Regions from separate parts of the Pseudoalteromonas sp. UBA6610 genome, predicted to be linked through region 1. Evidence: predicted binding sites of a transcription regulator. Region 1 holds the regulator's gene; the other holds the start of a gene.
What was found. Region 1 encodes sigma-54, which starts transcription at its own class of promoters, with help from an activator protein. Its sites were predicted from a motif close to GTTGGCACGNNNNTNGNNT; they were not measured.
Positions count from the first base shown of each region.

Region 2: the regulator sigma-54 is predicted to act here: its motif matches at 1,224-1,242, upstream of dps (DNA starvation/stationary phase protection protein Dps).

Region 1 covers NZ_DJHW01000097.1:12,007-15,837, reverse strand. Annotated here, with positions in the region: gene hpf (ribosome hibernation promoting factor) at 1-256, opposite strand, end outside; gene B4F91_RS13120 (RNA polymerase factor sigma-54) at 284-1,783, opposite strand; gene lptB (LPS export ABC transporter ATP-binding protein) at 1,853-2,578, opposite strand; gene lptA (lipopolysaccharide transport periplasmic protein LptA) at 2,575-3,123, opposite strand; gene lptC (LPS export ABC transporter periplasmic protein LptC) at 3,113-3,667, opposite strand; gene kdsC (3-deoxy-manno-octulosonate-8-phosphatase KdsC) at 3,664-3,831, opposite strand, start outside.
Region 2 covers NZ_DJHW01000055.1:14,111-17,941, reverse strand. Annotated here, with positions in the region: gene B4F91_RS07095 (nucleoside-binding protein) at 1-694, opposite strand, end outside; gene dps (DNA starvation/stationary phase protection protein Dps) at 1,306-1,821, shown strand; gene B4F91_RS07085 (alkaline phosphatase PhoX) at 2,072-3,439, opposite strand; gene B4F91_RS07080 (hypothetical protein) at 3,646-3,831, shown strand, end outside.

The DNA of each region.
Region 1 (3,831 bases):
TGACTTGACGATCGAGCTTGTCAATCAACGAGTCTATAGCGGCATACATATCTTGGTGCTCTGTTGAGGCAAATAAATCTGCGCCACTTACATGAATAGTCGCTTCTGCTTTTTGGTTGAGTTTTTCTACATCGAGAATGACATGCACATTGCTAATATGATCTGAGTGCCTTTCTAGCTTTGCAAATTTATTATTTACATAGTCTCTAAGTGAATCAGTTACTTCTACGTGACGACCAGTTAGGTTTAGTTGCATAAGCATTTCCTCTTTGTTTTTTACGTCTTATATCAAACTCTTTCTCTGATTTGACGGTGGAATAGCTAGCGATTCACGGTATTTTGCTATTGTGCGTCTAGCTACTTTAATTCCTTGCTCTGCCAATATATCCGCAATTTTACTATCACTCAATGGTTTAGCTGAGTTTTCCGCGGCAATTAGCTTTTTAATTAGGGCACGTATTGCGGTTGATGAACACTCTCCGCCGTTTTCAGTGCTTACGTGGCTTGAGAAAAAATACTTAAGCTCAAAAATACCACGTGGCGTATGCATATATTTTTGCGTAGTAACACGCGAAATTGTCGATTCATGCATTTCTACCATTTCAGCAACATCGTTTAAAACCATTGGCTTCATGGCTTCGGGGCCATGTTCAAAAAATGCCTGTTGCTGTTTTACAATACAGTTAGTTACCTTAAGCAGCGTGTCGTTTCTGCTTTCAAGGCTTTTTATAAACCATTTAGCTTCTTGTAAGTGAGAGCGAATAAATTGGCTATCACCACTTGATTTTACGGTACGTGACATAGCCGCGTACTGACTATTTACGCGTATTTTTGGCATGCTATCTGGGTTTAGCTCTACCACCCAGCGGCCTTTTATTTTTTTAACCGACACATCCGGTATTACATACTCAGACTCTTCCCTTACTATTGTATCTGCTGGTTTTGGGTTGAGGGTATGTATTAGGGTCATGACCTCTTTAAGCTCGTCTTCTTTAAGCTTAGTCTTTTTCATTAATGTACGATAGTCGCGTGCCGCTAATAGATCAATGTGATCGGTTAAGATCATTTTAGTTTGTTCTATAAAAGGGGTGTCTTTATCAAACTGGTTTAGCTGAATACACAAGCACTCTTGTAAACTGCGCGCGGCTATACCTACAGGGTCAAATAACTGAATACGCTTTAAAACGGCTTCTATTTCGTCAAGTTCAACTTCAACTTCGTCATCGTTTTCTTGGTTAAAGCTCTCTAAAATTTCTTCGCAACTTAGCGTTAAAATACCCGAGTCATCTACAGCTTCTACAATGGCAATAGCAATGGCTTCGTCAGTTGGGCTAAAAGGAGTAAGCTGAAGCTGCCACATTAAATACTCATGTAGCGTTTCAGTAGAGGCACCTTGATAAATAGACTCATCTTCCGGCATTGGGCCTGAGGATGCAGCAGGGGCTGCGCTCATGTACTCATCCCAGGTTACATCCATTGCCATATCATCGCTAACGGTGTCTTTATTTAAAGCTTCGCCACTGTCTTGCTCGTACTCGCTGGTTGTATCGTCAGCCGATGCGCTTACGGTTACATCATCCGTATCTGCTTTTTGTTCATTTTTTCCAGCCGACTCTTCCGTGTAATCTTGCTCTTCTACTTCTAATAGCGGGTTGCTATCAAGTGCTTCTTGTATTTCTTGCTGGAGATCCAATGTACTGAGCTGCAGCAAGCGAATCGCTTGTTGCAATTGTGGAGTCATTGTAAGTTGCTGGCCCATGCGCAGCTGTAATGATTGCCTCATGTATCTCTAACAATCCTTTTATGTTGTTATAATTAATATTAGCAGATGCTTGTAGGTGTGGCTTAAATGTTACAGCCTAAATTGCTCGCCTAAATAAACATCGCGTACAGTTTTGTCATTTAATACGTGTTCTGGGGTGCCAGATGCAATTAGCTCCCCATGAGAAACAATGTAGGCTTTTTCACAAACATCAAGGGTTTCTCTTACATTGTGATCGGTAATTAATACGCCAATGCCACGGTTTTTAAGATGCTCTATTATTTTCTTTATATCTAACACTGAAATCGGATCAACACCAGCAAAAGGCTCATCCAATAAAATAAATTTAGGGTTTGCTGCCAGTGCTCTGGCAATTTCTACACGGCGGCGTTCACCACCAGAAAGCGCCATACCTTGGCTATCGCGAATATGCTGAATACTAAATTCATCAAGTAAGTTGTTAAGCGTTTCTTCTCGTGCGGCTTTATTGAGCTCTTTACGCGTTTCTAAAATAGCCATTAAGTTTTGATAAACTGTCAGCTTTCTAAATATTGATGACTCTTGCGGCAAATAGCCAATGCCTAAGCGGGCGCGGCTGTGCATAGGTAATAACGTAATGTCGTTATCATCAATAGAAATTTTACCTTTGTCGCTAGGTACTAACCCTACAATCATGTAAAAGGTGGTGGTTTTACCTGCGCCATTAGGGCCCAATAAGCCAACAATGCTGCCGGCTTCCACTTCAAGGCCTACATTTTTTACAACTTGGCGGCCTTTATAGCTTTTTGCTAATAGTTCTGCTTTTAAGGTGCTCATGGTTGACCTTCGTTACCTGTTTTTTCTTTAATTTTTGCTTCAACAGGCACTAAAATTGTATGGACACGATCCGTAGAGTTTTCGTCTTTTTCTGCGCTAATAAGCTGCTGCTGCATGTCGTAGGTAATACTTTTAGCATTAATTTTTTGACCGGCTTGTGCGACTTCAGCATCGCCAACAAGCGTTAAAAAGCGCTTTGCTACGTCGTAACGTACTTCGTTTGCGCTGGCACTCATTACGGTACCGTCGTCTTGTTTTTCTTCGAAGTAGGCTGGGCTGCCAGTGGCAATAAGGAGTTGTTTGTTATCCCCTAAGTCTTCACGTTTATGTACTTCGAGTCGGTCGGCTGTAATTTTGCGATTACCATGCACAATTTCGACGTTCTTTTCAAAAATACCTACGTTTTCTTTAAGTTGGCCTTCTTGACGGTCTGCACTAATAGAAATTTGATTTGCTGGCGGTTGAGCGGCAGGCTCAGCAGCAGAGGCGCTAAATGCAAGCATTAGCGATGGGATAATAAGTATTTTAGTGAGTTTATTGGTCATAATATATTGTTCGCGTATGGTTAATTAGTTTTATTACTTCGGTTTTTAAATCGGCTTCAAGGCCTTTACCTACAATTTTTAAATTAGGCCCAGTGACAACCACTGGCTGCTCAGAGCGCATTGTTAGCGCTTTAATGTCGACTTCGATGTTATCGGCATTGATGTTATCTATCATGGCGTTATCAACTAAATTTTTAGCAACCACATTGCCTTCTAAAATAAGTTGTTTATCTTCGTAAAGCGTTGCTTCGTCTGCATTTATTCGCCATGTTTGCTTTTCGTTATACAAGGTGAAAATAGGTTTTTCAAAAAATGTAAAACCAAGCTGTTGGTACAGCTCCATTTTAGCCGCAGTGACTTTATGGCTTATTTTGCCTTGCTCGTCATAGGCTGTTTGCTTAAGCTCTATAGCGGTGTAATCGGGCTTTGCAATTACTTCAGGTTCTTGCTCTGGCGCTACATTGGTTTGGGTAAAATAAGGGTACCAAAGCCAAACCATACAGCCGATGAATAACGCACTGAGTATAACGCGTGCTGCATTCATGAACTGGTGCCTTGTGTTGTAAGCGCTATGCCGTTCTCTAGCATAAGTAAATCTGTGAGCTCTCTAACGGCGCCAAAGCCGCCAGGCATTTGCGTAGTGTAATGCGATAAGCGCTTAATAAGCGGGTGCGCATCGTTTACTGCAACGGCAAAGCCAACGCGCTC
Region 2 (3,831 bases), on a different contig from region 1:
CTACCATTAACTGCTGCGGGTTTAAATTAAAGTTTTGCCCTACATCCCAATGCACAGCGGGTTGAGCAAGCAGCCACTCATTAACTTTATTGCCTAGTTCGTCATCACGCCCAGAAATATATTCTACGTGGCCGGTAAAATAAAATGCTTGGCTAGCTAGTGTAAAAGGTGCACCCCATGCAAGGTCTATAAAAATGCTGTTGTCTTGCTTGGCTAGCTGATCTTTTTGCACACCGCCGTTGGCATCAATGTAACCTGCAAAAGTGGTTGTTAAAAAATCAAAGCCTGGGGCATCCCAGCTGAGCTTTATGCCTGGGGTATATTTCATTAACCCCTCTTCACCGGCGTTTATACCAAACACTAAACCTGTGTCTTTTATTGCACCATAACGCACAGAGGTATCAAAGGCTTTTGATAAGCTAAGTGTTGTGTACCACTCGCCATATATACCCGTATCTTGAAAACCATCACTAAGGCTGTCGTTTAAAAAGTCGATAAAAAAGTAGTTATCACCTAAGTCATGCTCTGAGGCATGCTCTATGGTGTAGGTGCGTGTAAATGACGACTCCCCGGTAAAGGGATTTAAGGCATCGCCAAAATTTGTGTGAAGCTGTGTGACGCTCCAATTTTCTGCTAGTGCTGAGTGAGACAAAAGCAGTATAGATGTTGTAAACAGTGTTTTTAAAAAATTCATGATTTATTTACATAACCCCAATTAAAATGCGGCGGGAGTATATCAGTGAGCATTCACCAACTAAAGAGATTAAATAAGCACAAAGGCTGATTTTTAAAATCTAAGCAGTAAAGCCTAGTAGCGCGGCTTTAAAAGAGCAGCGTTAGCCCTTTATAAAACACCTGAATTAATCATTACGCAGGTAATAAATAAGCGCCTTTATATTTTGTATACCCTTGCTTAGCTTATTTACTGGGTTTTATTTAGAGGTTGTAGCGCGTGTAATATTAAGGTGAGCTTTAAAGGCAATTTAATAACGGCGTGAATTGTAAGGCTAGGTACTTTAGGTAGATGTATTACACAGACTACGCCTCATTGAGCATAAACAAATTTCAACTCAATCGATAAACAGCCACAGCTTTTTTACTACTGTGCACAATTTACAAAAATAAGTGCATAAAATTCATATTCTACGTCTCTCCTTTTTTAACCCTACGTTCCCAAGTAAAAATAAAGCATTAAATATCAACAACTTAAATGAATAAACTTGGTAGGCATAGGCTTTGCTTCATGTATTGCAAGTTAAATGGTAGCAATGGCTACATACAACAAATTACACAACGGGAGACATTATGAGTAACTCACAACACCCAATTGAATTTACAGCCCCAGGTATGGATAACGAATCAGCAAAAAAAACAATTGAAACACTCGATAACCGACTCGTAGCGCTTTTAGACTTACAACTTACTTTAAAGCATATTCACTGGAATGTAGTAGGCCCAAGCTTTATTGGTGTGCATGAAATGTTAGACCCACAAGTCGATGCTATTCGCGAAATGACCGACACCATCGCAGAGCGTATTGCTACATTAGGCGGTACGCCACAAGGTACACCTAAGTCAATTGTAGATCGCCGCACATGGGAAGAATACTCATTAGGTAAAGCCTTTGTAGTAGAACATTTAGGTGCATTGGACAAAGTATACAGTGGCGTAAACGCCGACCACCGCAAAGCCATTGGCACGCTGTCTGAATTAGACCCAGTATCAGAGGATATGATCACCAGCCAGCTAGGTGACTTAGAGCAGTTTCAATGGTTTGTACGTGCACACATTGAATCCTCTGCAGGTAAACTAAATCATTAATTTATTACCCACTTTGCCATACAAGGAATGTTAATAAGAGTTAAAGGACTAATAAAGATACAAGGATACGTTACATAAGTAGGTACAGGATGAAGTGCAAACTACAAGGACCCGTTGCTTATTACATAAAGGATGTAGTAAATGCACCAAGGATGATTAAAGCTTGCTAACGGATTTGGTAAACCTACAAGGATTGTTAAAATACAAACGCCTAGTATAGGCATGCTAAGCGTTTGTATTTTTTATCACTTTAAAGCTTAAAACTATCCCAAGGACCAGTAATAGCCAACGTTTTAGTTGGCATGTATACGTTTACAAACAAGGTTTGCCCGTCAGGTGAAAAACACGCCCCAGCAAGCTCTGTTTGCGCATGCAATTTAGCAAAGTTATACACCTCTCCTTTAGGTGTTACCCCGCGTAAATGGTTATTCACCGTATCTGTGTATTGATCCTCACATACAATTAAATGCCCGTTAGGTGCTACCGTTAAATTATCACCAAAGTTGTATAACGACTCGTTTGTACTTTCTACAAATAGTTGTATTTTACTAGGCTCATTTTGCTCTAACTCAGTGCCTTCGTTTTTTGAAGGTGTGTACTTCATTACCTGACCTAACTGCTTTTTGCCCCCATTAGTACAGCAAAAATAAAGCTCATTTTTACCCCAATGTATTCCCTCTCCTCGTGCAAATAAGGCTGCACCTTTTTTATAACCTTGCTTACGTAGGTCATCATTTGGGCTTTTAGGGTTTGTGAGCGTTATCCATTCAACTAAAAGGTCGCTGTGTAGTGGCATGGCCGGTGAATCCCAATTTCGGCTATCAAACTGAGGCTGGTTTTTAATTACCATCGCTTGCAATGTGCCGCCTTTATTTAACTTATCGCGATGATGAGGAATAAACCGATAAAACAAACTATCGCCTCTATCTTCAGTTAAATAAACAATACCAGTTTGTGGGTCTATTGCGGCGGCTTCATGATTAAAGCGGCCCATATCATATAATGGCTCTGGCTTAATTAAGCCTTTGGCGCTGGCTGGTATTTCAAAAATGTAGCCGTGAGATTGAGACAAGCCATCGCTTTTATCCATAACGGTTTCTTCGCAGGTTAGCCAACTGCCCCACGGCGTTACACCGCCTGAGCAGTTTCTTATTGTGCCACACAGCGATAAATACTCTTGCTCTCGTTTTTGCTCTTTTAAGTTATAAATTATATGGCTAGTGCCCCCAGGCAAAGCTACACCATTTTTAAATGAATCATAGGCTAAAGGGGTTTTGTGATTACTAATTAAATCAGATGCTTTATTAATGTGTTTAGGTTGTAACTCATGGTTACGTATAAGGGCTACGCGTTCGTTATCTAATGCAATACAACCCATGCCATCGGCACGGTCGGGTACGTCTAAACCATCATCCATTTTATCGCCAAGTGCCGATATAACCCGATAACTAAAGCCTTTAGGTAAATCTAATAAGGCCTGAGGGTCGGCTATTAATGGGCCATAAGCAGGTAACTTTGTTGTTACTTCAGGTAAAGCAACGTTACCCATTGCGCTGCGCGATAAGCCAATAAAGGCAAGCGAGCCTGCACTAAATAAAAACTCTCTTCTAGAAACCATTATTTTATTCCCGTGTTTTTTATTAAATCTATAGTAAAGGAAATAACTCGCTAGAAGTGCGGCGCTTTGCTAAATTCATAAAAATGTAATAATGTAACATTCCATCCGTACCAGATATCAGTTAATTCAACTTTAAATAATTGCCCTCACTGTTTAATAGTAGGATAGTAAGTTACTCAAATAACAACGGCTTAATTAGGAGTATCATGATCAAAGTATTACTAGCAACCAGCTTAATGGCCTCTTCATTCGCAGCTTTAAGTAATCCACTCACCGTTGAAGAACAACGCATCAGCAAAGCACAAACAGCTATGCCCACTGTGTTAAACGCCTTTAATAAAGAAGTAACCACCTTTGAGCAACAGTTTAAAGCGCTCAATAACTTTAAAGAG